2 regions of the Escherichia sp. B1147 genome follow, and region 2 is predicted to be linked to the other one. Evidence: riboswitches for the same ligand, from Rfam matches in the RefSeq annotation. Region 2 holds a riboswitch; the other holds the start of a gene.
The links. A riboswitch is a leader RNA that binds a small molecule or an ion and turns the genes downstream of it on or off. The one in region 2 is predicted to bind cobalamin.
Positions count from the first base shown of each region.

Region 1: it holds a riboswitch for cobalamin, as region 2 does, so the genes downstream of both, A9180_RS14520 (hypothetical protein) here and btuB (TonB-dependent vitamin B12 receptor BtuB) in region 2, are expected to answer to the same signal.

Region 1 is NZ_LFHY01000014.1:29,169-44,336, forward strand. Features, by position in the region: gene ldtA (L,D-transpeptidase) at 1-402, opposite strand, end outside; gene cobT (nicotinate-nucleotide--dimethylbenzimidazole phosphoribosyltransferase) at 463-1,542, opposite strand; gene cobS (adenosylcobinamide-GDP ribazoletransferase) at 1,567-2,310, opposite strand; gene cobU (bifunctional adenosylcobinamide kinase/adenosylcobinamide-phosphate guanylyltransferase) at 2,307-2,852, opposite strand; gene A9180_RS14520 (hypothetical protein) at 2,987-3,421, opposite strand; cobalamin riboswitch at 3,639-3,814, opposite strand; gene pocR (transcriptional regulator PocR) at 3,904-4,818, opposite strand; gene pduF (propanediol diffusion facilitator PduF) at 5,023-5,832, opposite strand; gene pduA (propanediol utilization microcompartment protein PduA) at 6,346-6,630, shown strand; gene pduB (propanediol utilization microcompartment protein PduB) at 6,627-7,439, shown strand; gene pduC (propanediol dehydratase large subunit PduC) at 7,458-9,122, shown strand; gene A9180_RS14550 (propanediol/glycerol family dehydratase medium subunit) at 9,132-9,800, shown strand; gene pduE (propanediol dehydratase small subunit PduE) at 9,815-10,333, shown strand; gene A9180_RS14560 (diol dehydratase reactivase subunit alpha) at 10,343-12,175, shown strand; gene A9180_RS14565 (glycerol dehydratase reactivase beta/small subunit family protein) at 12,165-12,515, shown strand; gene pduJ (propanediol utilization microcompartment protein PduJ) at 12,535-12,810, shown strand; gene A9180_RS14575 (BMC domain-containing protein) at 12,834-13,247, shown strand; gene A9180_RS14580 (phosphate propanoyltransferase) at 13,259-13,891, shown strand; gene pduM (microcompartment protein PduM) at 13,888-14,379, shown strand; gene A9180_RS14590 (EutN/CcmL family microcompartment protein) at 14,383-14,658, shown strand; gene pduO (two-domain cob(I)yrinic acid a,c-diamide adenosyltransferase PduO) at 14,670-15,168, shown strand, end outside.
Region 2 is NZ_LFHY01000020.1:95,364-110,531, forward strand. Features, by position in the region: gene argB (acetylglutamate kinase) at 1-140, shown strand, start outside; gene argH (argininosuccinate lyase) at 201-1,574, shown strand; gene manD (D-mannonate dehydratase ManD) at 2,091-3,305, shown strand; gene A9180_RS20335 (MFS transporter) at 3,389-4,672, shown strand; gene oxyR (DNA-binding transcriptional regulator OxyR) at 4,924-5,841, shown strand; gene sthA (Si-specific NAD(P)(+) transhydrogenase) at 5,824-7,224, opposite strand; gene A9180_RS20350 (M20 aminoacylase family protein) at 7,554-8,720, shown strand; gene A9180_RS20355 (citrate-proton symporter) at 8,763-10,079, shown strand; gene fabR (HTH-type transcriptional repressor FabR) at 10,183-10,833, shown strand; gene A9180_RS20365 (YijD family membrane protein) at 10,833-11,192, shown strand; gene trmA (tRNA (uridine(54)-C5)-methyltransferase TrmA) at 11,233-12,333, opposite strand; cobalamin riboswitch at 12,447-12,638, shown strand; gene btuB (TonB-dependent vitamin B12 receptor BtuB) at 12,703-14,547, shown strand; gene murI (glutamate racemase) at 14,492-15,168, shown strand, end outside.

The sequences.
Region 1 (15,168 bases), on a different contig from region 2:
GCGCGGCGTTTCACGCCCGGCCTGACCGATGCCGATAGGAAAAACTTCCACAGTATTACTGTCTGGCGGGTAGTAATAAAGACGCATCTCGGCGACGTTAACTACAATCCCTTTACGAACAGTGGCGGGCAAAATCAGTTGCTGCGGAATGGTGAGTTGCGAGCCAGACTTCGGCAAAAAAACGTCAACTCCCGGATTCGCTTCCAGCATATTACTCAGCCCTTGCCCGTACTGCGCAGCAAAGGTTTCAAGCGGCTGGGTATTGCGATCGGGAACCGTAACCGTAAGAGGCTGCCCAACTAAACGGCTACCCTCTGGAGGGAGTGGATAAGTTACCGCCAGGCTATTATGGCTGGCAAAAAGCAGAACAAATGAGCAAAGAATATTTACACGACGCATCATGTCCCTTTCCTAAGTCGCGAAAGCTATCCGATAAGTATAGCTTTATCTGGCTTTTCGTTTTTAACTGTTCAATTCAGAAGTCGTCTTCCCCGGTAGAACAATATTACTGGCAGCAAGCTCGCCCATGTTGCTGTATATCGCGCAGGCAGCCTCAATGATGGGCATTGCCAGCGCTGCACCACTCCCCTCACCTAAACGCATGTCCATATTGAGATAGTGCTCCAGTCCCAAATGTGCCAGCGCAATACGCGCCCCTTTTTCCGCCGACAAGTGGGAAGGAATGAGATAGGGGTTGATTGCAGGCGACATCTGGCAGGCGGCAAGTGCAGCGGCATAAGAAAGAAATCCATCCAGCAACACCGGTAAACCACAGGATGCGGCACCTAACATCACGCCAGCGATTCCGACCAAATCAAAGCCACCCACTTTGGCCAGCACATCAATACCATCCAGTGGATTCGGTTGATTCAATGTTATTGCCCGACGAACAACATCAATTTTATTAGCCAGTTTATCTGTCGGCAGGTTTGCGCCAATACCGACCACTTCTTCAGGATCGTGTCCAGTAATCGTACTGACTATCGCCGCTGCCGGTGTGGTATTTGCCATCCCCAGTTCACCCACACCAAACAGCGTGATGCCATTTCTCGCTAACTCGCGCGTATATTGTATGACGTCCAGAAGCAGCTCTTCAGCCTGACTGCGACTCATTGCCGGGCCCGCGGCAATATTACCGCTACCTCGTGCGACACGCATGTTAATTAGCCCTGGGATAGGCTCAACGGTATCAATCCCAACATCAATCACGTGAACTTTAGCGCCCGCTTGTGCTGCCAGTACACACACCCCAGTTGTTCCGCGTGTCATATTTTCAGCCTGAATGGCTGTCACCGCTTTCGGAGAAATAGCAACACCTTCATCCCAGACGCCGTGATCGGCACACATAACCAGTACTGCTTTTTGGCCCACATGAGGCACACCATTCAGCCCCGGCATTCCTGCCAACTGTACGGCAAGCGTCTCCAGTCTTCCCAGACTACCGACAGGTTTGAGTAACCCATCAATATACTGTTGGGCACGCGACATCGCGGCAGGATCGATGGCAGGGATCGTATTCAGTAAATCGGCAAGTGTTTGCATGTCGCGTCTCTTAGGTAATCAGTCTTATAGCAGTGCCAGCAGGAAGACCAGTTCACCAAGCTCTATGGCTGCTCCCAGCGTATCGCCGGTTTGCCCGCCCAGAGTACGTTTGAGAAGCTGACCAAGGATGAAAATCGCCACCATCGTCACCACCATAGCAGCAACACCGTGCATGCCTGGTAATAATACGGCAGAAAAAATAGCGGCTAAACCGAGGGTGACACAGGTTTGTCGCCCGTCAATTTTGCCAATGAACACATTACCAAGCCCTTCTTCCCGGGCATAACGATGACGATACATCAACAATGCGGCAGTCCCACGGCTAACCGCACATGCCGCCGCCAGCGATGCAAGGATCGGTTCGCCACGCAGCGCCAACTCGCTTAACACCAGAATCTTTGCCAGAACCACAAAAATCAGCGCCAGACCGCCGTGGGTACCTAAACGGCTATCACGCATAATTTCCAACATGCGATCGCGGCTACGTGCAGAAAATACGCCATCACAGGTATCTGCGAGGCCGTCCAGGTGGAATCCACCGGTCATCAGCGCCAGCACCAACACGCTAAACAATGCCGCCAGTGGTACGCCGAACCATGTCTGCAACGCCATGAAGACAAGTCCGCTAATCGCGCCAAGCAATAAACCAATTAAAGGAAAAGTTATGATACCGCGAGAATAATGCTCGAAATCCAGCCCCTGGGACCAGCGACGCGGTACAGGCAGACGCGTAATAAAAGAGAGCATCGCCCAAAATAATTTACTCATTTGATTTTTACTCCAATACCCGAAACCACCAACCATACTTCATCTGCCGCAGCGGCCAACTGCTGATTTACCCGCCCGGCAATATCACGAAAATGTCGCGCCAGACGATTCTCCGGCACAATCCCCATTCCCACTTCATTGGTCACTAATACGATCTTTGCAGTACAACGTTGACAGGCAGCAATCAACGACTGAATCTCACCATTAATCGCCTGCTCCATCGCGTCATAATCCCATTTTTCAGGATCTTTATCGCCGCCACATTCAAACAAAAGATTAGTCACCATTGTTGTAATGCATTCCAGCAACACGGCAGCCTGCGGATTAATGTCTGCGTTAATAAACTCATCAAGATTTTTCCAGCGTTCCACCGTGTGCCAGTGCGCCGGGCGGCCTTGCCGATGATGTTCAACCCGCGCCGCCATTTCATCATCAAAGATTTGCGAAGTGGCGATATACAGGACCTGTGGAGTATCCCCAATAAGCGCCTCGGCGTGCCGGCTCTTCCCGCTCCGTGCGCCTCCCGTCACCAAAATCATCATACGGGCTCCCGGTTCAATTGTATGATGGTATTTATTGACCAGAACAATGGATGCTCCATTGTTACTGACCGTAATAACATTTCTTCGATTAATACTGCGCGTATTAAAAATAAAAATCCAGCATTCTCAATCCATTACGAATGAGGGAGACATTGTGAAATAGCCCGATTTCCCTGCGTGAACGACCGACAGAATGTGTCATTAGCAACGGTTTCTCTGAATTGACACGTTTCATTCAGATAATGGATTAACGCTACAGCCCCACCAGCCGGACCAGTCAGCAAACGAGCATTGTGCTCTGCTATTAAGATTACCGTCACGCCATCAGACTGAGGGAGCCTTTCTGGTATGAGTGTCCCGCTTTCAGCAATCAATAACAGCACTGAATAATCGCTATACGCATCTGATAATGATTGTTCTGGCCCACCGTTAAAAGGCAGGAAATCTTGCTGCCAATCCTCACCAACAAAACAGGTAACAGGCAACATTTCAGCCAGATATTTCGCCAGATTAATATCGCCAGAGGAGAGGCAAAAAAGAGCTATCGATTCGGGTTTTATCATTTTCATATCCCCCGTCCTCCGCTTCGTTTCCTGCAATGACGGTCAGGCTGATATACCAAAAAAAACGATTGCCGCGATTTAAGTGCAGCCCAGGTGCCTGTCGGCACTACAATGAATGAACTAAATGATGCCGCCATACCCTGATCCTCTCAGGGTGGTAGGGGTATAAAGACGCGCCAGTACTCAACCGGGCGCTTCCGGACAACCCACTTCCCACCGAAGTTGTTGGTATTGACTAACAGGCTGGTCTTCTGGCTTCGCATCATCCTCCCCCGGCCTTCCCAATCTCGCGATCAGTGGTATTTTCGGGGTTGTCAGCATTACAGCAGCGGGGGCTGCGAGGGATTTCCACCCTCTTCCCAGGCACAAATGTGCCACACCTGTCAGCGTATGTTATGAGCTGATTTCACTTTTCCCATAACACGTAAATAACGTTAATTATTCATTCCAGAGTTTATTTAAACCTTCCTCTTTTTTGGGCATTTACTCTATACCGTTTCCATCGCCGCAGTTTCACTCACTTGCTGCCGATACACCTGCGGCGTAACCTGATAAGTCTGACGGAAAACTTTGCAAAAATAACTGGTTTGCGAAAAACCTAAATTACGCGCAATGCTGGCGATGCTCCAGTCACTATGACACAGCAACTCACGAGCACTAGCCATCCGTTGTTGGTTTACCCACGCATTAAAACCGACCCCATGGTATTTTTTAAATAATTTACTAAAATAATAAGGACTTAGATAAACGTGCGAGGCAACATCTTCCAAACGCAAATCGTCCGATAAATGCGAATCAATATAGCGTAAAGCTTTTTTCATTTTATTGTCGTGGGGATTAGGCGCACGAGTCTGGCGTACCGAATCTGACTGAGATTTGTTCTCTTTAATAACAACAAAATTGAGTTGTTTTTTGAGGCAATTTTCCACAATCAACTTCAACAAATCAGCAGAGGCCATAACTCGCGAGTAATCCATCTCCGGGACTTTGCGAAATTCATTAAGTAATTCGGGATCGGCTTGCCAACGATCATCGACATTCAGAATATCGATCAAATCGACATCACCATTACGCAGGCGGACTTGTCCACACAACACAAAGCCGACTAAATGCTCGGCAATCACCAAAGGAATAGAGAAATCGGTTAATCCTGCGTGGCAACGGTAAATACAAGGTTGATCGGATTTAGAGGCTTCCAGGCCTCCGCAACGATCGCTCATGCGGCAACGAGTACTAAGCTGTGGATGTTGCCGCATCATCTGACAAAACGGGGTGAAGTTAAACAGTTCGGAAATTTCATCACCGTGGATATTGACCACGACAACCGCAAGGCTGGTCGCCTGTGCAAAATCCTGCGCGATTTTATTAATGAGTTCTGAATTAAGTACCGCCGCAGAAATCATGATAAAACCTCCCAGTTAATTTATTGTTATTGTAAAAAACAATTGTTTTACATTTAATCTTCACATCATCCCTGATGATTTACTGACGAGAAGCACAAAAGACAATAACAAAAGCCTCCATGAAGCGGGAGACTTTTTAATAAGTTCGGAAAGCAGATCACAAACAGTAAAAAAATAAACGTTTATAACCGCCAGGTTATTTCGTTATTCGGTGATATCTTTAGGCGTAACACTATTGACAGGTAAATTTTGCGCAATGAGAAAGCGATAAATCGCCGCACCAACGCAGGCACCAATGACCGGAGCAATAATGGGTACAATGAAATAAGGAATATTGCGTCCGCCAGTCATCGCTATTTCTCCCCACCCAGCAAGCCAGGTGAAAATTTTTGGCCCAAAATCACGCGCTGGATTCATGGCAAAACCAGTTAATGGTCCAGTAGAAGCACCAATAACAGCAACCAGAATACCAATCAGTAAAGGGGCAAGAGGCCCCTTTGGTACGCCATTGCCGTCATCGGTCAACGCCATAATCAATCCCATTAACATAGACGTTATGACCACTTCGACCAACGCCGCCTGCCATACATTTATTGCCGCTGCCGGGTAAGTACTGAAGATACTGGCGAGTTGTAAACTTTCTGTACTACCACGAACCATATTGTGGGTAGATTCAAAATCGGTAAACAAATTGCTATATAAAAAATACGCCAGAACCGCACCACCAAAGGCACCCGCTAATTGCGCCACACAAAATGGCAGCACTTTACGGCCAGGAAAAGCGGCGAACAACCATAGAGCAATCGTAACCGCCGGGTTGAGATGAGCGCCGGAAATTCCTGCCGTAAGATAAACAGCAAGTGAAATACCTAACCCCCAAATAATACAAATTTCCCACAGTCCCAGACTTGCCCCGGCAAGTTTGAGGGCACACAAACAACCAATGCCAAAAAAGAGGAACAGTCCGGTGCCCAAAAACTCGGCAACGCATTGCGCCTTGAGTGAATCATTCATAGTGACACCTTCTTTGCGGAGTTTATTTCTTCATCAGCCAACAGAATTGCTGATTGTTGTGTATATCGAGCGCAACTATAAAAATTGCTCTGCAGAAAATATTGCTAACATGCATGACAGACTCGTGGAAAAATCGTGCTGACATAGCAAATTATTGTCATTGCCGAAGCATGCAACACAGCGTTAATCAGTGCTGATAGTAATAATTACTGCCCAATTCTCACAATAAAAAATTGTCATCACGATATAATAAAATTTAAACAAATATCACAGTTCCCTTCTGCGAACCAAACCCAACGAAATATTATTCTCGATTAAGCCCACTAGCCAACGCAATTAATTCACATTGAAACACCCATAAAATAACCAATAAATTAATAACATATAGTTTATAAAAGCAATTTTATAATATTTGTTCTCTATTAATTTTTCTCATTGGCCGGTTAAGTCAGCCATTCTTTTTCCTCGCTTTTTTTTATAGTCATATCGACAAAAAATCCATGCGAGGTCTTTATGCAACAAGAAGCGTTAGGAATGGTAGAAACCAAAGGCTTAACTGCCGCCATAGAGGCCGCAGACGCCATGGTGAAGTCGGCAAATGTATTGCTGGTCGGCTACGAAAAAATAGGTTCCGGGCTGGTGACCGTCATCGTTCGTGGTGATGTCGGGGCGGTAAAAGCGGCAACAGACGCAGGTGCCGCCGCTGCGCGTAACGTCGGTGAAGTGAAAGCCGTACACGTTATTCCCCGCCCACATACCGATGTCGAAAAAATCTTACCAAAGGGAATTAACCCATGAGCAGCAATGAACTGGTCGAACAAATCATGGCACAGGTCATCGCCCGCGTAGCGACGCCAGAGCATGAGGTTCTCCCGGAAACCACTCATCAAACACGAGAGACGGCTATGGCAGAAAAAAGCTGCACGTTAACAGAATTTGTTGGCACCGCTATTGGCGACACTGTAGGTCTGGTCATTGCGAACGTTGATAGCGCCCTGCTGGACGCGATGAAACTCGAAAAACGCTATCGCTCCATTGGCATTCTGGGTGCGCGTATTGGCGCAGGTCCACACATTATGGCTGCTGATGAAGCGGTCAAAGCCACCAACACTGAAGTAATTAGTATTGAACTTCCTCGCGATACCAAAGGCGGTGCCGGACACGGCTCATTAATCCTCTTAGGTGGCAACGATGTTTCCGATGTGAAACGCGGTATTGAAGTTGCCCTGAAAGAACTCGACCGGACCTTTGGTGATGTCTATGCCAACGAAGCCGGGCATCTTGAACTGCAATATACCGCCCGTGCCAGCTATGCACTGGAAAAAGCGTTTGGCGCTCCGCTGGGGCGCGCTTGCGGCGTTATTGTCGGCGCTCCAGCTGCTGTTGGTGTTCTGATGGCCGATACCGCGCTGAAGTCCGCCAATGTGGATGTCGTGGCGTACAGCTCACCTGCTCATGGCACCAGCTACAGCAATGAAGTCATTCTGATTATCTCGGGTGACTCCGGCGCAGTCCGTCAGGCGGTCATCTCCGCACGCGAAATCGGTAAAACCGTACTTTCGACTCTCGGCGATACACCGAAAAACGATCGCCCTTCCTACATCTGAATTCCCTGAGGCAGATTCATGAGATCGAAAAGATTTGAAGCACTGGCCAAACGCCCGGTCAACCAGGACGGTTTCGTTAAAGAGTGGATTGAAGAAGGCTTCATTGCGATGGAAAGCCCGAACGATCCAAAACCGTCAATCAAAATTGTTAACGGCGTCGTCACCGAGCTGGATGGAAAGCCCGCCAGCCAGTTTGACCTGATCGACCACTTTATCGCCCGCTACGGCATCAATCTCGCGCGCGCCGAAGAAGTCATCGCGATGGATTCGGTCAAACTTGCCAATATGTTGTGCGATCCAAATGTCAAACGTAGCGATATCGTTCCCCTTACCACAGCAATGACGCCCGCTAAAATCGTCGAAGTCGTTTCGCAAATGAACGTGGTAGAGATGATGATGGCGATGCAAAAAATGCGCGCCCGTCGGACACCATCACAACAGGCTCACGTCACCAACGTTAAAGATAATCCGGTACAAATTGCTGCCGACGCGGCTGAAGGGGCATGGCGCGGGTTTGACGAACAGGAAACCACCGTCGCTGTTGCTCGCTATGCCCCGTTCAACGCCATCGCTCTGCTGGTAGGTTCGCAGGTTGGGCGCCCGGGCGTTTTGACCCAGTGTTCGCTGGAAGAAGCCACCGAACTGAAACTCGGTATGTTAGGCCACACCTGTTACGCCGAAACTATTTCTGTCTACGGCACAGAACCCGTTTTCACCGATGGCGATGACACCCCGTGGTCAAAAGGATTTCTCGCGTCGTCTTATGCTTCTCGCGGCTTAAAAATGCGCTTTACTTCCGGCTCCGGCTCTGAAGTGCAGATGGGCTACGCGGAAGGAAAATCAATGCTTTATCTCGAGGCTCGTTGCATTTACATCACCAAAGCCGCAGGTGTTCAGGGGCTGCAGAATGGTTCGGTAAGTTGCATTGGTGTTCCATCAGCGGTGCCGTCAGGCATCCGTGCAGTGCTGGCGGAAAACCTAATTTGCGCATCGCTGGATCTGGAATGTGCCTCCAGTAATGACCAGACCTTTACCCACTCAGATATGCGCCGTACCGCGCGTTTTCTGATGCAGTTCCTGCCGGGTACTGACTTTATCTCTTCCGGTTTTTCCGCTGTGCCGAACTACGACAACATGTTTGCCGGTTCAAACGAAGATGCCGAAGACTTCGATGATTACAACGTCATTCAGCGTGACCTGAAGGTTGATGGCGGTCTGCGACCGGTGCGCGAAGAAGATGTTGTCGCCATCCGCAATAAAGCCGCACGCGCTTTACAGGCTGTCTTTGCCGGTATGGGTTTACCCCCTATTACCGATGAAGAAGTCGAAGCGGCGACCTATGCCCACGGCTCGAAAGATATGCCAGAACGCAACATCGTAGAAGACATTAAGTTCGCCCAGGAAATTATCAATAAAAACCGTAACAGCCTGGAAGTAGTGAAAGCCCTGGCGCAAGGTGGGTTTACCGATGTCGCCCAGGACATGCTCAACATGCAAAAAGCGAAACTGACCGGCGATTATCTCCATACCTCAGCCATTATCGTCGATGACGGACAAGTGCTCTCTGCGGTCAATGACGTCAATGATTACGCCGGACCGGCTACGGGTTATCGCCTACAAGGGAAACGCTGGGAAGAGATCAAAAATATTCCCGGTGCACTTGACCCCAACGAAATTGACTAAGGGTGAGAAATGGAAATTAACGAAAAATTACTACGTCAGGTAATCGAAGACGTGTTGGCAGAAATGCAAACCAGCGACAAGTCCGTTTCATTTCGCGCACCTGTCTCCGCAACTGCCACTTCTGCACCGGATGCCGGGAGTTTTTTGACCGAAATAGGCGAAGCCCAACAAGGCACTCAGCAGGATGAAGTCATTATTGCTGTAGGCCCGGCATTTGGCCTGGCGCAGACCGTCAATATTATCGGCATTCCGCATAAAAACATCTTGCGCGAAGTGATTGCCGGTATCGAAGAAGAAGGCATTAAAGCCCGTGTGATTCGCTGCTTTAAATCGTCTGATGTCGCATTCGTGGCGGTCGAAGGCGATCGCCTTAGTGGTTCCGGCATTGCTATTGGTATTCAGTCAAAAGGCACCACGGTTATCCACCAGCAGGGGCTTCCCCCTTTGTCTAACCTGGAACTTTTCCCGCAAGCGCCTTTGTTGACGCTGGAAACTTATCGCCAGATTGGCAAAAACGCCGCGCGTTATGCGAAGCGTGAGTCTCCACAACCAGTTCCGACCCTCAACGATCAAATGGCGCGGCCTAAATACCAGGCCAAATCAGCCATTTTGCATATCAAAGAGACGAAGTACGTGGTAACTGGCAAAAAACCGCAAGAACTGCGCGTGACGTTTTAACAAAGGAAACCTTCATGAATACCGATGCAATTGAGTCGATGGTCAGGGACGTGTTGAACCGCATGAACAGTCTACAGAGTGTAACTCCTGTTCCTGCAGCCCCCAACGCGTCAATACAGAGCGCCAAAGTGACTGATTACCCACTGGCAAATAAACATCCAGAATGGGTCAAAACGGCGACCAATAAAACGCTCGACGATTTCACTCTGGAAAATGTACTCAGCGATAAAGTCATCGCCCAGGACATGCGCATAACCCCTGAAACATTGCGTATTCAGGCCGCGATTGCCAGAGATGCTGGTCGCGATCGCCTGGCGATGAATTTTGAACGTGCCGCCGAGCTTACCTCTGTGCCGGACGATCGCATCCTTGAAATCTACAATGCGTTACGCCCTTATCGTTCAACTAAGCAAGAACTCATTGCCATTGCTGACGATCTTGAACGTCGTTATCAGGCCAAAATTTGCGCTGCATTTGTCCGCGAAGCTGCAGAACTCTATGTCGAGCGTAAAAAACTGAAAGGCGATGATTAAGGACGAACTATGCGATATATAGCAGGCATTGATATCGGCAATTCATCCACAGAAGTGGCACTGGCGACGCTCAGTACGTCTGGAGAATTGTCATTCGTGAGCAGCGCTCTTGCGGAAACTACTGGAATCAAAGGTACGTTGCGTAACGTACATGGTATTCAGGAGGCGCTCGCACAGGCAACGAAAAAAGTCGGCATCAATGTCAGCGATATTTCGCTTATTCGTATCAACGAAGCAACTCCGGTCATTGGTGATGTGGCGATGGAAACCATTACAGAAACCATCATCACCGAATCAACCATGATTGGTCACAATCCGAAAACTCCGGGCGGAGTGGGACTGGGCGTGGGGCTCACCATCACGCCACAAGAGTTGTTAACACGCCCGGCAAACACCCCGTACATTCTGGTCGTGTCATCGGCATTTGATTTTGCCGATATCGCGACCATGATAAACGCCTCCGTGCGTGCTGGATATCAACTGACTGGCGTTATTCTGCAACGCGATGATGGCGTGCTGGTCAGTAACCGACTGGAAATCCCTTTACCCATTGTTGATGAAGTCCTGTACATCGATCGTATTCCGCTCGGTATGCTGGCCGCTATTGAAGTCGCCGTTCCCGGGAAGGTTATCGAAACCCTGTCGAACCCGTATGGGATTGCCACCGTTTTCGCCCTCAATGCTGAAGAGACTAAAAATATCGTTCCTGTTGCACGAGCGCTAATCGGCAACCGTTCTGCAGTAGTGGTGAAAACACCTTCTGGCGACGTTAAAGCCCGTTCGATACCCGCCGGAAACATCGAACTGCTTTCTGCCGGACGCACAATTCGAGTTGATGTTGCTGCAGGTGCCGACGCCATTATGAAAGCCGTCGGCGAGTGCTCAAAACTGGAAAACGTGACGGGAGAACCAGGCACCAACATCGGCGGTATGCTGGAACATGTTCGCCAGACTATGGCGGAGCTGACCAATAAACCCAGCCACGAAATTTTTATTCAGGATTTACTGGCGATAGATACCTCTGTTCCCGTCAGCGTAACCGGTGGTCTGGCTGGTGAGTTTTCACTGGAACAGGCAGTGGGTATCGCTTCAATGGTGAAATCCGACCGACTGCAAATGGCGATGATCGCCAGTGAAATTAAGCAAAAACTGCATGTTGATGTTCAGGTTGGAGGCGCTGAAGCAGAAGCCGCAATTCAGGGAGCCTTGACTACCCCTGGAACCACACGCCCTCTGGCAATTCTGGACTTAGGCGCAGGTTCTACCGATGCCTCCATCATCAATCAGAAAGGGGAAATGATAGCCACTCACCTTGCGGGTGCGGGCGACATGGTGACCATGATTATTGCCCGGGAACTGGGCTTAAATGATCGTTATCTGGCAGAAGAAATCAAAAAGTACCCGTTGGCAAAAGTAGAAAGCCTGTTCCACTTACGCCATGAAGACGGCAGCGTTCAGTTCTTCCCTACTCCCCTATCCCCTCATGTATTTGCCCGCGTTTGTGTAGTGAAACCTGACGAACTGGTGCCTATTCCCGGCGATTTAACGCTGGAAAAAGTTCGTGCTGTTCGTCGCAGTGCGAAAGAGCGCGTCTTCGTAACCAATGCCCTGCGCGCGCTACGTCAGGTAAGTCCTGGCGGAAACATTCGCGATATTCCGTTCGTCGTTCTGGTGGGCGGTTCTTCGCTGGATTTCGAAGTACCGCAGTTAGTCACCGATGCGTTGGCGCATTATCGGCTGGTCGCCGGGCGCGGGAATATCCGTGGTAGTGAAGGCCCGCGCAATGCGGTAGCTACCGGGCTACTCATTTCCTGGCACAAGGAATCGGCTCATGGAAAGTAAAGATCATGCGCCAGTCATTGTCGTCACAGAAATCGGTGACTGCATCAATACATGGAATGAGGTGCTTCTTGGCATTGAAGAGGAAGGTATTCCCTTTCGCATTCAACATATTCCGTCAGGTGAAGTTATCGATAGCGCCTGGCTGGCTGCTCGTCAGTCCCCCCTGCTGGTTGGCATAGCCTGCGACCGGGAAAAACTGATTGTGCATTACAAAAACTTACCGGCATCAGCGCCACTGTTTACGCTGATGTATCAACAAGATAACCATGCCCGGCGTAGCATCGGCAATAACGCTGCCCGCCTGGTAAAAGGCATTCCCTTCAGGGAATGCCACTCATAATCCACAGGAGAGACGCTGTATGAACAACGCACTAGGACTGGTTGAAACAAAAGGGTTAGTTGGCGCAATTGAAGCTGCAGATGCCATGGTTAAATCCGCCAACGTGCAACTGGTTGGCTATGAAAAGATTGGTTCAGGTCTGATTACGGTAATGGTCCGCGGCGACGTTGGCGCAGTAAAAGCCGCCGTTGATGCAGGGAGCGCCGCGGCAAGCGCAGTTGGCGAAGTGAAATCCTGCCATGTCATCCCACGGCCACACAGTGATGTTGAGGCCATTCTACCTAAATCTGCATAAACCCATTTACTAAGGAGCACAGCGTGAAGCAATCACTGGGATTACTTGAAGTCAGTGGTCTGGCACTCGCCATCAGTTGCGCAGACGCTATGGCAAAAGCCGCGTCCATCACGCTGGTTGGCCTTGAGAAGACCAATGGTTCAGGCTGGACGCTCATCAAAATCACCGGTGACGTCGCCTCGGTTAATGCGGCGATCGCGACGGGTGCCAGTTTCGCCGGACAGCGAAATGGCCTTGTCGCACACAAAGTAATTGCCCGCCCGGGAGAAGGAATACTGCCCCGCACAACAGAAGCATTGAATGTGAGGGTCGAAGCAAGCGAAACGCCAGCACCAACAATTGCCTCAGAGGTTATCAGTTGTAATTTGTGTCTTGATCCAGCGTGCCAACGGCAAAAAGGTGAGCCCCGCTCTCTTTGCCTGCACTCCGCTATGTGAGAGGTGTAGCAATGGATAAACAAACTTTGCAGGAGACTGTTAGCCTGGTTCTGGATGAGATGCGCAAGCGCCCTATCCCTCTGGGCGTTTCCAGTCGTCATATTCACCTTTCTACAACAGATTATGTGCGCCTTTTTCCTGAACAGCCGATCAGCGAGAAAAAACCATTATTGCAACCAGGTCAATTCGCTGCTGAACAAGTTGTTACGCTGGTGGGACCAAAAGGCAAATTACACAACGTTCGCTTGTTGGGGCCGTTACGTAACTCAAGTCAGGTGGAGATTTCCCGGACCGACGCCAGAACGTTAGGGATCACAGCCCCGCTACGTATGTCAGGCGATCTCAGCGGCACTCCTGGGGTTCGTCTGATAAGCCCATTTGCAGAGCTGGAAATCGCTTCTGGCGTTATTGTCGCGCAACGGCATATTCATATGTCTCCGCTTGATGCCCTGATTTATGGCGTTACACATGGCGATAAAGTGGCGGTCGCCGTTGAAGGTAATGAGCGACGACTGATATTCGATAACGTTGCTGTTCGCGTCGCACCGGATATGCGTCTTGAAATGCATATTGATACCGACGAGGCCAACGCCGCAGGCGCTGATAATCCTGAAGTTTTTGCCACTCTGGTGTCAGCGCCATGAATAGCGTGCTGATGCAGCATATTGTTGACGAAGTCATTTTTCGCCTGAAACAACGAGCGGGAAAAACACTCGCACTGACTGTTCCGCAACTACGAGAAGCAAGCGTTCACGAGATAGTTCGTCAGTATGCGTCGTTACAAATTCGATATGTCGATCTACCACTGTTACGACAACTTGCGGACAACGAAACGTCAGATCGAGCGGCGCTCTTCATTCACGGGGCGTTAGCCTGGGGAGTGCACATTCAATTGTCGTTGCAGAATCATTTCCTGAACGCCATCAAATTGCAGGCTCTCGCCCGTCTACCACTAACCTGGTGCGATGAACAAGGGCAACCAATCTACCTTCATCATGACCGACTTTTAAGTTATGCCGACATAGCGCAGTTATGCGCGGGGATTCTGGTGCTACAGCGGAAATGTTGTGTGACTGCACTCGCGCGCGAAGCGGCAATTACCCGAAACATTCAGTTAATCAGGCAGGAGTAACCCATGCATCTGGCTCGAGTCACTGGCGCGGTGGTATCCACGCAAAAATCACCTTCCCTGGTCGGGAAAAAACTGCTGCTGGTTCGCCGGGTCAGTGCTGACGGCGAACTGCCTCTCACGCCATTAACTGGCGACGAAGTTGCCGTTGATTCAGTTGGCGCTGGCGTCGGTGAGTTGGTACTCCTCAGCAGCGGCTCCAGCGCCAGACATGTTTTTAACGGCCCCAACGAAGCCATCGACCTGGCAGTGGTCGGCATTGTAGATACGCTTTCACGCTAAGGAGTTGAAAGATGGCGATTTATACCCGCACAGGTGATTCAGGAAGTACATCTCTATTTACCGGACAACGCGTCAGTAAAACTCATCTACGCGTCGAAGCCTACGGCACGCTGGATGAACTGAACGCGACACTAAGTCTGTGTTATTGCGCCACCTCCATCGAAAGCCATCGCATATTACTGGAAGCCATTCAACAACAGATATTTTGGTTTAGCGCCGAACTCGCCAGTGAAAGCGAACAGCCATCAACGCAGCAGCGTTACATCAGCACGGAAGAAATTGCCGCGCTTGAAAAAGCGATCGATAGCGCAATGAACGCTGTTCCGCCAGTTCACAGCTTCATTCTGCCGGGACGTTGTGAAGCCGCGAGCCGCATGCATTTCGCCCGCACGGTAGCCCGACGGGCTGAAAGGCGCCTGGTTGAACTGACAACAGAAGCCAGCGTCCGCCATGTTTTACTGCACTATATCAACCGACTTTCCGATTGCCTGTATGCCCTCGCCCGCGTGG
Region 2 (15,168 bases):
GCATGATAGTGAAAGTGAACGCGGCGCTGGATGCTGCGCGCACGTTGGGCCGCCCGGTAGATATCGCCTCCTGGCGTCATGCGGAACAGCTTCCGGCACTGTTTAACGGTATGCCGATGGGTACGCGGATTTTAGCTTAAGTTTTGTTGGCCGGAGGCAGAGCTTTCCGGCATTGAATTTCAAAATAAGGAAACAGAGTTATGGCACTTTGGGGCGGGCGTTTTACCCAGGCAGCAGATCAACGGTTCAAACAATTCAACGACTCACTGCGCTTTGATTATCGTCTGGCGGAGCAGGATATTGTCGGCTCTGTGGCCTGGTCCAAAGCCCTGGTAACGGTAGGCGTGTTAACCGCAGAAGAGCAGGCGCAACTGGAAGAGGCGCTGAACGTGCTGCTGGAAGATGTTCGCGCCAGGCCACAGCAAATCCTCGAAAGCGACGCCGAAGATATCCATAGCTGGGTGGAAGGCAAACTGATCGACAAAGTGGGCCAGTTAGGCAAAAAACTGCATACCGGGCGTAGCCGTAATGACCAGGTAGCGACCGATCTGAAACTGTGGTGCAAAGCTACCGTTAGCGAGTTGCTGACGGCTAACCGTCAGCTGCAATCGGCGCTGGTGGAAACGGCGGCAAACAATCAGGATGCGGTAATGCCGGGCTATACCCACCTGCAACGCGCCCAGCCGGTGACGTTCGCTCACTGGTGCCTGGCCTACGTTGAGATGCTGGCGCGTGATGAAAGCCGTTTGCAGGACGCGCTTAAGCGCCTGGATGTCAGCCCGTTAGGCTGTGGCGCGCTGGCGGGAACGGCCTATGAAATTGACCGTGAACAGTTAGCAGGCTGGCTGGGTTTTGCTTCGGCAACGCGTAATAGCCTCGACAGTGTTTCTGACCGCGACCACGTGCTGGAGCTGCTTTCTGCCGCCGCTATCGGTATGGTGCATTTGTCGCGTTTTGCCGAAGATCTGATTTTCTTTAACACCGGTGAAGCAGGTTTTGTGGAGCTTTCTGATCGTGTGACTTCCGGTTCATCATTAATGCCCCAGAAGAAAAATCCGGATGCGCTGGAGCTGATTCGTGGTAAATGCGGCCGTGTTCAGGGCGCGTTAACCGGCATGATGATGACCCTTAAAGGTCTACCGCTGGCCTACAACAAAGATATGCAGGAAGACAAAGAGGGCTTATTCGACGCGCTCGATACCTGGCTGGACTGCCTGCATATGGCGGCGCTGGTGCTGGACGGGATTCAGGTGAAACGCCCGCGTTGTCAGGAAGCGGCGCAGCAGGGCTACGCAAACGCCACCGAACTGGCTGATTATCTGGTGGCTAAAGGCGTGCCGTTCCGCGAGGCGCACCATATTGTTGGCGAAGCGGTGGTGGAAGCCATTCGTCAGGGCAAACCACTGGAAGAACTGCCGCTGGCTGAGTTGCAGAAATTCAGCAAGGTGATTGGCGAAGATGTCTATCCGATTCTGTCGCTGCAATCGTGCCTCGACAAGCGTGCGGCAAAAGGCGGCGTCTCACCGCAGCAGGTGGCGCAGGCGATTGCTTTTGCAAAGGCGCGGTTAGGGTAACTTGTTTATATCGCTCCCCTGAAAACGGGGAGTTTGCCTGATGCGCTTTGCTTATCATGCCTACGTAGTGTTGCACTTTGTAGGCCTGATAAGACGTGATAGCGTCGCATCAGGCAGAGATTTGCCAGCATTCTGTTGACCTTAAATTTAACGCCCAGCCAGAACTATTATTTGTCACATTCCTTTTTATTCCTGTGCCTTCTTTTACGTTCGTTCCTCGCATAAAAATATTTTTAAATACATCAAACGATACATATTTTAATTAATGAAATATGATTAATTTCTGCTGCTGTGTTCATTCTGAAGGTTAATGGAATTTGTTATGTGATTATTTAACGTGTTGTTTTAACGATAATGATCAATTATCCTGGTGGTTTTTGAGGATATTTTTGTTCCTCGGAGGAAATTTTTGTTTTTAATGTGATCACGGTTGAATAATCACTCTTTCTCTCTTGTATGGTAGTAGACGTAAAATTAAGTTTGAAGCGTCTATTTACAACACAGGAGATTGCAATAATGAAAATTATTGCTGCGGACGTTTTTGTTACTTGCCCCGGGCGTAATTTCGTTACGCTTAAAATAACCACTGAAAGCGGACTTTGTGGATTGGGAGATGCCACGCTAAATGGTCGCGAATTGTCGGTCGCGTCATATCTTAAAGATCATCTTTGTCCACAATTAATTGGCCGTGATGCCAGTCGAATCGAAGATATCTGGCAATTCTTTTATAAAGGCGCTTACTGGCGACGTGGCCCCGTCACGATGTCGGCTATTTCTGCTATCGATATGGCGCTGTGGGATATCAAAGCTAAAGCAGCCAATATGCCGCTGTATCAACTGCTTGGTGGTGCTTCTCGTGAGGGGGTGATGGTTTATTGCCATACCACCGGGCGCACGATTGATGAAGTCCTTGAGGACTATGCAAAGCACCAGCAGATGGGCTTTAAGGCGATTCGTGTGCAGTGCGGTGTGCCTGGGATGCAAACCACCTATGGCCTGGCGAAAGGCAAAGGACTGGCGTACGAACCGGCAACTAAAGGCCAGTGGCCGGAAGAGCAGTTGTGGTCGACGGAGAAGTATCTCGATTTCACGCCGAAGTTATTTGAGGCAGTGCGCAATAAGTTCGGTTTTAACGAACATCTGTTGCATGACATGCACCATCGCCTTACCCCCATCGAAGCGGCGCGCTTTGGAAAGAGCATTGAAGATTACCGCCTGTTCTGGATGGAAGACCCGACGCCTGCCGAGAATCAGGAATGTTTCCGTTTAATTCGCCAGCATACCGTGACGCCGATTGCGGTCGGTGAAGTGTTTAACAGTATCTGGGACTGCAAGCAGTTAATCGAAGAGCAGCTAATTGACTACATTCGCACGACGATTACCCATGCAGGCGGCATTACCGGAATGCGGCGGATAGCCGATTTCGCATCACTTTATCAGGTACGCACCGGTTCGCACGGCCCTTCTGATTTATCGCCCATTTGCCATGCGGCGGCGCTGCATTTTGACCTCTGGGTACCAAACTTTGGCGTTCAGGAGTACATGGGCTATTCCGAACAAATGCTTGAAGTCTTCCCGCATAGCTGGCGCTTCGATGAGGGTTATATGCACCCTGGTGATGAACCGGGTCTGGGTATCTCTTTCGATGAGAAGCTGGCGGCGAAATATCCGTATGACCCGGCGTATCTCCCTGTCGCACGACTGGAAGACGGCACATTGTGGAATTGGTAGTGATTTAAGCGAAGCCGTATATCTGTCGCTTAATTTATTGATTGAGTAATCAAATCTATTAAATCTGCTCAAGGAGCTTAAAAATGGACGTTGATTTGCCTGGTAGTGTTGTGGGTAATAAACTGCAACGGATCCGTCGTATTCAGACAGTGACGCTGGTTTTATTATTTATGGCGGGGATCGTTAATTTCCTCGACCGTTCGTCGTTGAGTGTGGCAGGTGAAGCTATTCGTGGTGAGTTAGGATTATCCGCCACCGAGTTTGGCGTTTTACTTTCTGCATTTTCTCTGTCTTATGGTTTTTCACAACTTCCTTCCGGTATTTTGCTAGACCGCTTTGGCCCACGAATAGTTTTAGGCGCAGGCTTGATATTCTGGTCATTAATGCAGGCATTAACAGGAATGGTTAATTCTTTTAGCCACTTTATTTTAATGCGTATTGGTCTGGGTATTGGCGAAGCGCCATTTATGCCTGCGGGGGTGAAATCTATCACCGACTGGTATGCCCAAAAAGAACGCGGCACGGCGTTGGGGATTTTTAACTCATCTACCGTTATCGGTCAGGCTATTGCGCCTCCTGCTCTGGTGCTGATGCAACTGGCGTGGGGCTGGCGGGCGATGTTTGTCATCATCGGCGTGGCGGGGATTCTGGTTGGGATCTGTTGGTACGCGTGGTACCGCAACCGGGCGCAGTTTGTCCTGACCGAGGAAGAACGGACGTATCTCTCCGCGCCGGTTAAACCGCGACCACAACTGCAATTTAGTGAATGGCTGGCGCTGTTTAAGCATCGGACAACCTGGGGGATGATTTTAGGTTTCTCTGGCGTCAACTATACAGGCTGGCTCTACATCGCGTGGTTACCCGGTTATTTGCAGGCCGAGCAAGGTTTTAGTCTGGCGAAAACGGGTTGGGTGGCGGCGATTCCTTTCCTCGCGGCGGCAGTCGGAATGTGGGTCAACGGTATTGTTGTCGATCGACTGGCTAAAAAAGGCTACGACCTGGCGAAGACGCGTAAAACGGCTATTGTCTGCGGTTTGATGATGTCGGCATTAGGCACGTTGCTGGTAGTGCAATCTTCCTCACCAACGCAAGCGGTGGCGTTTATCTCAATGGCGCTGTTCTGTGTGCATTTCGCGGGAACATCTGCATGGGGACTGGTTCAGGTGATGGTGTCTGAAACAAAAGTGGCTTCCATCGCCGGTATTCAAAACTTTGGCAGTTTTGTCTTTGCTTCCTTTGCCCCGATCGTAACCGGTTGGGTAGTGGATACTACGCACTCGTTTAATCTGGCGCTGGTTATCGCCGCTTGTGTGACCTTCACTGGTGCGCTGTGTTACTTCTTTATTGTCAAAGATCGCATTGAGTAACCGTTACTATCAGGCTCTCTTGCTGTGGGCCTGTAAAATAAAAAAAAGCGGATCCTGGAGATCCGCAAAAGTTCACGTTGGCTTTAGTTATTCGAGTTGAGAAACTCTCGAAACGGGCAGTGACTTCAAGGGTTAAAAGAGGTGCCGCTCCGTTTCTGTGAGCAATTATCAGTCACAATGCTTGATAGGGATAATCGTTCGTTGCTATGCTACCTATCGCCATGAACTATCGTGGCGATGGAGGATGGATAATGAATATTCGTGATCTTGAGTACCTGGTGGCACTGGCCGAGCACCGCCATTTTCGCCGTGCGGCAGATTCCTGCCACGTCAGCCAGCCAACCTTGAGTGGGCAAATTCGTAAGCTGGAAGATGAGCTGGGCGTGATGTTGCTGGAGCGGACCAGCCGTAAAGTGTTATTCACCCAGGCGGGAATGCTACTGGTGGATCAGGCGCGTACCGTGCTGCGCGAGGTGAAAGTCCTTAAAGAGATGGCAAGCCAGCAGGGGGAGACGATGTCCGGACCGCTGCATATTGGTTTGATTCCAACGGTTGGACCTTACCTGTTGCCGCATATTATCCCGATGCTGCACCAGACCTTTCCGAAGCTGGAAATGTATCTGCATGAAGCGCAGACCCACCAGTTACTGGCGCAGCTGGATAGTGGCAAACTCGACTGCGTGATCCTCGCGCTGGTGAAAGAGAGCGAAGCATTCATTGAAGTGCCGTTGTTTGATGAGCCAATGCTGTTGGCAATCTATGAAGATCACCCGTGGGCTAACCGCGAATGTGTGCCGATGGCCGATCTGGCAGGAGAAAAACTGCTGATGCTGGAAGATGGTCACTGTCTGCGCGATCAGGCAATGGGCTTCTGCTTTGAAGCTGGAGCGGATGAAGATACACACTTCCGCGCGACCAGTCTGGAGACGCTGCGCAACATGGTGGCCGCAGGTAGCGGGATCACTTTACTGCCTGCGCTGGCTGTACCGCCAGAACGCAAACGCGATGGTGTGGTTTATCTGCCGTGCATTAAGCCGGAACCACGCCGTACCATTGGTCTGGTTTATCGCCCAGGCTCACCATTGCGCAGCCGCTATGAGCAGCTGGCAGAGGCCATCCGCGAAAAAATGGATGGCCATTTCGATAAAGCGTTAAAACAGGCGGTTTAAGCCGTTTAATGCCGCTACCCGATAGGCTTCCGCCATGGTCGGGTAGTTAAAGGTGGTGTTGACGAAGTACTCAATAGTGTTGCCGCCACCTTTTTGTTCCATAATCGCCTGACCGATATGAATAATTTCGGCAGCGCGCTCGCCAAAGCAATGAATCCCCAGAATCTCTTTCGTTTCCCGATGGAACAAAATTTTCAGCGTACCCACGTTCATGCCGACGATTTGTGCGCGAGCCAGATGTTTAAACTGGGCGCGGCCTACTTCATACGGAACCTTCATCGCGGTCAGTTGCTGTTCCGTTTTACCGACCGAGCTGATTTCCGGAATGGTGTAGATGCCGGTAGGGATATCTTCAATCAGATGCGCGGTGGCTTCGCCTTTCACCAGCGCCTGCGCGGCAATGCGCCCCTGGTCGTAGGCCGCCGACGCCAGACTTGGATAACCAATCACGTCGCCCACCGCGTAAACGTGCGGCTGCGCGGTTTGATACATGCTGTTGACCTTAAGCTGTCCGCGACTGTCAGTTTCCAGCCCAATGTTCTGTAACGCCAGCGAATCGGTATTACCGGTGCGTCCGTTGGCATAGAGCAGGCAGTCTGCTTTCAGCTTTTTGCCTGACTTCAAGTGCATGATCACGCCGTCATCGCAACCTTCGATCTTCTCGTACTCTTCGTTGTGACGAATCACCACACCACTGTTCCAGAAGTGATAGGAGAGAGAATCTGACATCTCCTGATCCAGAAATGCCAGCAGACGATCACGGGTATTGATCAGATCCACTTTCACATCCATGCCACGGAAGATCGACGCATATTCACAACCGATCACCCCTGCGCCGTAGATAAGCACATGGCGCGGTTCGTGATGCATGCTAAGAATCGAATCGCTATCGTAAATGCGCGGATGGGTAAAATCGACGTCTGCTGGATGATAAGGGCGTGAGCCGCAGGCAATGACAAATTTTTCTGCGGTTAACGTTTCAACCGTGCCGTCCGGACAGTCCAGCGCCAGCGTGTGCTCGTCAACGAAGCGGGCATTCCCCTGCAATATTTCGCAGTGATTACGTTCGTAAAACCCCTGACGCATGCGCGTTTGTTGATTTATCACGTTATCGGCATGGTTGAGGATATCGGCAAAAGAAGAGCGGAGCAGTCGCGAATGGTCGCTGTAAAGTGGGTTTTGATTAAATTCTATAATGCGGCTAACAGCGTGGCGGAGGGCTTTTGACGGGATGGTGCCCCAATGGGTGCAACCGCCGCCAACATTTTGATAACGCTCGATAACTGCGACGCGCGCACCTTGCTTAACAAGACCCATTGCAGCGCCTTCGCCGCCGGGGCCGGAACCTATTACTATGGCATCGTAATCGTAGGAATGTGGCATGGTAGGGCTTACCTGTTCTTATACATAAAAGCAACAGAATGGTAACATTTTATCGCGGGTAAGCCAATTGATCCCCGTCATTTATCTGGCTATATCGTGAGCGGCCTTTGCTTTGTCTGCCCCCTTCTTAATCCACTAATTCGCTATTAATTGCTTTTTCTTATGGCTGATAGTTTTATCTTGCCGAAGCGTGCTTTTTTGTTATTGTCTATGTTAAATATTCTTATAAAACAAATATATAAATATTTCATATTGATTCGTTATTTATATTTACACCATCAATAAAACCCGTTAATTAACTTGTTTATAAGTGAATAAAGGAATAGCCGATGATCGAACACTACATTCGTGGGTTTGAGGAAGAGTTGCGCGAGATCCGCCACCAAATCCACGAAAACCCGGAGCTGGGATTACAAGAATTTAAAACCAGTGCTCTGGTTGCGGAAAAGCTGCGCCAGTGGGGCTATGAGGTAGAGCAAGGGCTGGCAACGACGGGGATAGTGGCCACGTTAATAGTGGGGGACGGAGAGAAAAGTATTGGTCTGCGTGCTGATATGGATGCGTTGCCAATTTATGAAAATAGCGGCAAGCCCTGGGCCAGTAAACATCCCGGTTTAATGCACGCATGCGGGCATGACGGTCATACCACGATATTACTTGGCGCTGCGCGTTATCTTGCCGAAACTCGTCGTTTTAACGGCACGTTACGTCTTATCTTCCAGCCCGCAGAAGAGATGATTAACGGCGGCGAGATCATGGTTAAAGAGGGGCTTTTTGACCGTTTCCCCTGCGATGCGATTTTCGGTATGCATAACATGCCGGGCTTACCGGTTGGCAAGTTTTTCTTCCAGCCTGGGGCGCTAATGGCGTCAATGGATCAGTTCCACATCACAGTTCATGGTTGTGGTGGGCATGGCGCAATTCCTCACAAAGCCATCGATCCGGTGCTGATCACGGCACATATCACCACCGCATTACAAAGCATTGTGTCGCGCAATGTCGATCCGCTGGAAGCAGCAGTGATAACCGTTGGCAGCATTGTTGCGGGTGAGGCCGCTAACGTCATTCCTGATAGTGCTGAGATGAAAATCAGCGTCCGCTCTCTTAGCCGCGAAACCCGGCAACTTCTTCTGACCCGTATTCCTGCTCTGGCGCAAGCCCAGGCTGTCAGCTTTGGCGCTACGGCTGATGTGACGCATGTTAACGGCACACCGGTATTAGTGAATGACGAGGAGATGGCGCGCTTCGCCTGGCAGGCGGCGTGTAAAACGTTTGGCGAAGCTCGGGCTGAGTTTGGCATTAAACCTCTGATGGGCAGTGAAGATTTCTCTTTCATGTTGGAAGCCCAGCCAAAAGGCGCTTTTTTGCTGTTCGGTAATGGCGATGTCGGGGAAGGGGCATGCATGGTGCATAACCCGGGCTACGACTTCAACGATGCAAGTCTGGTCCCGGCAAGTAGCTACTGGGGCGCACTGGTAGAAGCCTGGCTGCAATAAATAAAACAACACACAACAACACTTTCTGGCAAGGAACATGGAATGACGGCGATCGTAAATGGAACCGTGATTGTGAAGAAAAAGCCCAGCGGTAAGCGGGTGATTTTTGCCTCGGCGTTTGGCAATGCGCTCGAATTTTTTGATTTTGGCGTTTACAACTTTTTTGTGGTCTATATCAGTACGCTTTTCTTCCCACCCAGTGCTGATCACAATGTCGCGCTGTTACTGGCATTTGCAACGTTTGGCGTGAGTTTTTTTATGCGCCCGCTTGGTGGAATTATCGTCGGGGCCTGGGCCGATCGCTTCGGACGTAAGCCTGCGATGGTGTTCACCATTGCCCTGATGAGCCTCGGCACGTTGATGATTGGCATTGCGCCAACATATGCGACGGCGGGCTATTGGGGAACGGCGACGCTGGTGCTGGCGCGTCTGATTCAGGGCGTTGCGGCAGGTGGTGAAGTCGGCGCCTCAATGTCTTTGCTGGTTGAGTCAGCTCCGGCAAATCGTCGCGGCTTTTACAGTAGCTGGTCGCTGGCGACTCAGGGGCTGGCAACGACATTTGGTGGCGTTGTTGCTTTAGGTCTGAGCGCATGGCTACCGTTCGCCACAGGTTCAGAAACCGTAATGGCAGAATGGGGCTGGCGTGTGCCATTTTTTATTGGTGTGCTTTTAGCGCCCATCGGTTGCTGGCTGCGTCTGAGCCTGGAAAATGATGTGCCTGAACCAGTACACAATAAAAAAGCCGCTGCCAGCGAAAGCGCGTTCTCTCTGCTCCTGCAACATAAAGCGACTATCGTTAACGGCGTTTTACTCGCTATTGGTAGTACGGTAGCAACCTATATTTCCCTCTTTTACTACGGCACCTGGGCGGCGAAGTATCTGGCAATGCCTCAACACTATTCTCATGCAGCGATGTTACTGGCGGGGGTGATTACGTTTGCGGGCGCGCTGTTGGTGGGGATGCTATGTGATTCGGTCGGACGTAAAAAGCTGATTTTTATCTCGCGTGTGATGGTGCTTCTCTGTAGCTGGCCTTCGTTCTGGTTGTTGGTGAATTACCCAAGCCCAGGCATGTTGCTGACGGTCGTTTTCGTGATGGTCAGCTTTACCACGCTTGGTGGAGTACCGGTAATGTTGCTGATTTCCGAACTGTTGCCGAAACGGATCCGGGCATTAGGCTTCGCGCTGGTTTATAGCATTGGCGTAGCAATTTTCGGCGGTTTTGCGCAATATTTCGCTACGCAATCCATCGTGTTACTGGATAGCCTGACTGCTCCGGCGTGGTATCTGGGCGGGGGGACATTGCTGTCGATGCTGGCGTTGTTGTTCGTAAAAGAACCGGCCAAAGAATTGCAGTGAATACGTTTTATTGTCTTGCCATTCATTCACAGCACTGAAGCAATCCAGAATGTTCATTCTCTGGTATAGTGCCAGCAGTACTTTTGGCAAGGATTCAGACATCGTGATGGGCGTAAGAGCGCAGCAAAAAGAAAAAACCCGACGTTCGCTGGTAGAAGCCGCATTTAGCCAATTAAGTGCTGAACGCAGCTTCGCCAGCCTGAGTTTGCGTGAAGTGGCGCGTGAAGCGGGCATCGCTCCCACCTCTTTTTATCGGCATTTCCGCGACGTAGACGAACTTGGCCTGACCATGGTTGACGAGAGTGGTTTGATGCTGCGTCAGCTTATGCGCCAGGCGCGTCAGCGTATCGCTAAAGGCGGGAGTGTGATCCGCACCTCGGTATCCACATTTATGGAGTTCATCGGTAATAATCCTAACGCCTTCCGGTTATTATTGCGGGAACGCTCCGGCACCTCCGCCGCATTTCGTGCCGCCGTTGCGCGTGAAATTCAGCACTTCATTGCGGAACTTGCGGACTATCTTGAACTCGAAAACCATATGCCTCGCGCGTTTACTGAAGCGCAAGCCGAAGCAATGGTGACGATTGTCTTCAGTGCGGGTGCCGAGGCTTTGGATGTCGGCGTCGAACAACGTCGGCAATTAGAAGAGCGACTGGTACTGCAACTACGAATGATTTCGAAAGGGGCTTATTACTGGTATCGCCGTGAACAAGAGAAAACCGCAATTATTCCGGGAAATGTGAAGGACGAGTAATGAAACAAGCAAATCAAGATAGAGGTACGCTGCTGCTGGCGTTGGTTGCTGGCTTATCGATTAATGGTACTTTTGCAGCGCTGTTTAGCTCCATTGTGCCATTTTCTGTATTCCCGATTATTTCCCTGGTGCTGACGGTTTACTGCCTGCATCAACGTTATCTTAATCGTACTATGCCGGTCGGATTGCCGGGTCTGGCAGCTGCCTGTTTTATTCTCGGCGTTCTGCTGTATAGCACGGTGGTTCGTGCAGAATATCCGGATATCGGTTCTAACTTCTTCCCGGCTGTGCTGTCCGTCATCATGGTGTTCTGGATTGGCGCGAAGATGCGTAACCGTAAGCAGGAAGTTGCAGAGTAACAAGTATCATGCCGGATAGCGATGCTATCCGGCATGGATTTTACTTCGCCGTCAGTAATACGCCGCACTCCATATGGTGCGTGTAGGGGAACTGATCAAACAGAGCCAGACGTTCAACCTTGTGCGTCTGGCTTAATGTTTCCAGATTCTTACACAGCGTTTCCGGGTTGCAGGAAATGTACAAAATACGCGGATACGCCTGCACCATTTTCTCGGTTTCACTGTCCAGACCGCTGCGCGGCGGGTCGACAAAAATGGTTTCACACTGATAACTCTTTAAGTCGATTCCCTGTAAACGGTTAAACTCACGCACGCCATTCATCGCCTGGGTAAATTCTTCCGCTGCCATACGAATAATTTGTACGTTATCAATATGGTTGGCGGCAATGTTGTATTGCGCAGCAGCAACAGACGGCTTGGCTATTTCGGTGGCTAATACCCGATCAAAATTGCGCGCCAGCGCTAATGAAAAATTACCGTTTCCGCAGTACAGCTCCAGCAAATCACCTTTTGAGCCTTTGGTCACGTCCAGCGCCCATTCCAGCATCTGAATATTCATCGCCGCGTTCGGCTGGGTGAAGCTGTTTTCTACCTGGCGGTAGATCATCTCTTTTCCTGCGACCGGTAGACGTTCGTCGATGTAATCCTGATCCAGCTCGATTTTGGTTTTCGTTGCCCGACCAATCAGATGCACATTCAGATTCTGCGCGCGTAGTGCATCGCGCAGGGCTTCCGCCTGCTGACGCCACTCGTCATCCAGCTTTTTATGGTACAGCAGGGAAATCACCGCTTGATTACTCAGCGTGGTGAGGTAATCAATCTGGAACAGCTTGTGGCGTAGAACAGGATTATTGCGCACACCCGCAATCATCGCCGTCATCAACTGGTTGATAAGTTCACTGGCGGCGGGAAAGCTATCTACGCGGATGCGGCTTTTGGTTTGCTGATCGAAAATGATGTGGTACAGGTCATCGCCATCGTGCCAGATGCGGAACTCCGCACGCATCCGGTAATGGCTGACCGGCGAGCGAAACACTTCCGGAACCAGGTCAGAAAACGGTGCCATCATACTTTGCAAACGTACCACTTTTTCGGCTAACTGCGCTTCATACTGTTCTGTTGGAAGGTGTTCGGGGGTCATGATGTATCCTGAAAAATTAAAGTACGCGGCGATTGTAGGGATTGCTCATCAGATGTCCAGATCTTGATGAATTCCTATTTGTGAGCTATGTCTGGACAGTAACTTGTTACAACCTGTAGCATCCACTTGCCGGTCCTGTGAGTTAATAGGGAATCCAGTGCGAATCTGGAGCTGACGCGCAGCGGTAAGGAAAGGTGCGATGATTGCGTAATGCAGACACTGCCATCCGGTGGGAAGTCATCATCTCTTTGTATCCTCAGATACCCCTCCAAGCCCGAAGACCTGCCGGCCAACGTCGCATCTGGTTCTCATCATCGCGTAATATTGATGAAACCTGCGGCATCCTTCTTATATTGTGGATGCTTTACAATGATTAAAAAAGCTTCGCTGCTGACGGCGTGTTCTGTCACAGCCTTTTCTGCTTGGGCACAGGATACCAGCCCGGATACTCTCGTTGTTACTGCTAACCGTTTTGAACAGCCGCGCAACACTGTGCTTGCGCCAACTACCGTTGTGACGCGTCAGGATATTGACCGCTGGCAGTCGACCTCGGTCAATGATGTGCTGCGCCGTCTCCCTGGCGTGGATATCACTCAAAACGGCGGTTCAGGTCAGCTTTCTTCTATTTTTATTCGTGGCACAAATGCCAGTCATGTGTTGGTATTAATTGATGGCGTGCGCCTGAATCTGGCAGGGGTGAGTGGTTCTGCCGATCTTAGTCAATTCCCTATTGCACTTGTCCAGCGTGTCGAATATATCCGCGGGCCGCGATCCGCCGTTTATGGTTCCGATGCAATCGGCGGGGTGGTGAATATCATTACGACGCGCGATGAACCCGGAACGGAAATTTCAGCGGGATGGGGAAGCCATAGTTATCAAAACTACGATGTCTCTACGCAGCAACAACTGGGGGATAAAACTCGGGTAACCCTGTTAGGCGATTACGCTTATACCCATGGTTATGATGTTGTCGCTTACGGCAATACAGGAATGCAAGCGCAGCCTGATAACGATGGTTTCTTAAGTAAAACGCTTTATGGTGCTCTGGAACATAATTTTACCGATGCCTGGAGCGGCTTTGTACGTGGCTATGGCTATGATAATCGGACCAATTATGACGCGTATTATTCTCCCGGCTCACCGTTGCTCGATACCCGTAAACTCTATAGCCAAAGCTGGGACGCTGGGCTGCGCTATAACGGCGAACTGATTAAATCACAGCTCATTACCAGCTATAGCCATAGCAAAGATTACAACTACGATCCGCATTATGGTCGTTATGATTCGTCCGCGACGCTCGATGAGATGAAGCAGTACACCGTCCAGTGGGCAAACAACGTCACCGTTGGCCACGGTAATATTGGTGCGGGTGTTGACTGGCAGAAACAGACTACGACGCCAGGTACCGGGTATGTTGACGATGGATATGATCAACGTAATACCGGTATCTATCTGACCGGATTGCAACAAGTCGGCGATTTTACCTTTGAAGGTGCAGCACGCAGCGACGATAACTCACAGTTTGGCCGTCATGGAACCTGGCAAACCAGCGTCGGATGGGAGTTCATCGAAGGCTATCGTTTCATCGCTTCTTATGGCACGTCCTACAAGGCACCTAATCTTGGGCAATTGTACGGCTTCTACGGTAATCCGGATCTGGACCCTGAGAAAAGCAAACAGTGGGAAGGCGCGTTTGAAGGCTTAACCGCTGGAGTGAACTGGCGTATTTCTGGATATCGTAACGATGTTAGTGACTTAATCGATTATGACGACCACATCCTGAAATATTACAACGAAGGGAAAGCGCGGATTAAAGGTGTCGAGGCGACCGCCAATTTTGATACCGGACCACTGACGCATACTGTGAGTTACGATTATGTCGATGCTCGTAACGCAATTACTGACGCACCGTTGTTACGCCGCGCTAAACAGCAGGTGAAATACCAGCTCGACTGGCAGCTGTATGACTTCGACTGGGGTATTACTTATCAGTATTTAGGCACTCGCTATGATAAGGATTACTCCTCCTGGCCGTATCAAACTGTGAAAATGGGCGGTGTGAGTTTATGGGATCTTGCGGTTGCATATCCGGTCACCTCTCATCTGACAGTTCGTGGTAAAATAGCCAACCTGTTCGACAAAGATTACGAGACAGTCTATGGCTATCAAACTGCAGGACGGGAATACACCTTGTCTGGCAGCTACACCTTCTGAACCACGTCCCACCGTGCTGGTGTTTGACTCCGGCGTCGGTGGGCTGTCGGTCTATGACGAGATCCGGCGCCTCTTACCGGATCTCCATTACATTTATGCTTTCGATAATGTCGCTTTCCCTTATGGCGAAAAAAACGAAGACTTTATTGTTGAGCGAGTGGTGGAAATTGTTACTGCGGTGCAAGAGCGTTATCCCCTTGCGCTGGCTGTTGTGGCTTGCAACACCGCCAGTACCGTCTCACTTCCTGCATTACGCGAGAAGTTTGCGTTCCCGGTTGTCGGTGTCGTACCGGCAATTAAGCCAGCGGCACGTCTGACTGCGAATGGCATTGTCGGATTGCTGGCAACTCGTGGCACGGTAAAACGTTCTTATACCCACGAGCTAATCGCGCGTTTCGCTAATGAATGTCAGATAGAAATGCTGGGCTCGGCAGAGATGGTTGAGCTGGCTGAAGCGAAGCTGCATGGCGAAGAAATCTCTCTGGATGCGCTAAAACGTATCCTGCGCCCGTGGCTAAGAATGAAAGAGCCACCAGATACTGTTGTTCTGGGTTGTACCCACTTCCCTCTATTACAAGAAGAACTGTTAAAGGTGCTGCCAGAGGGAACCCGACTGGTGGA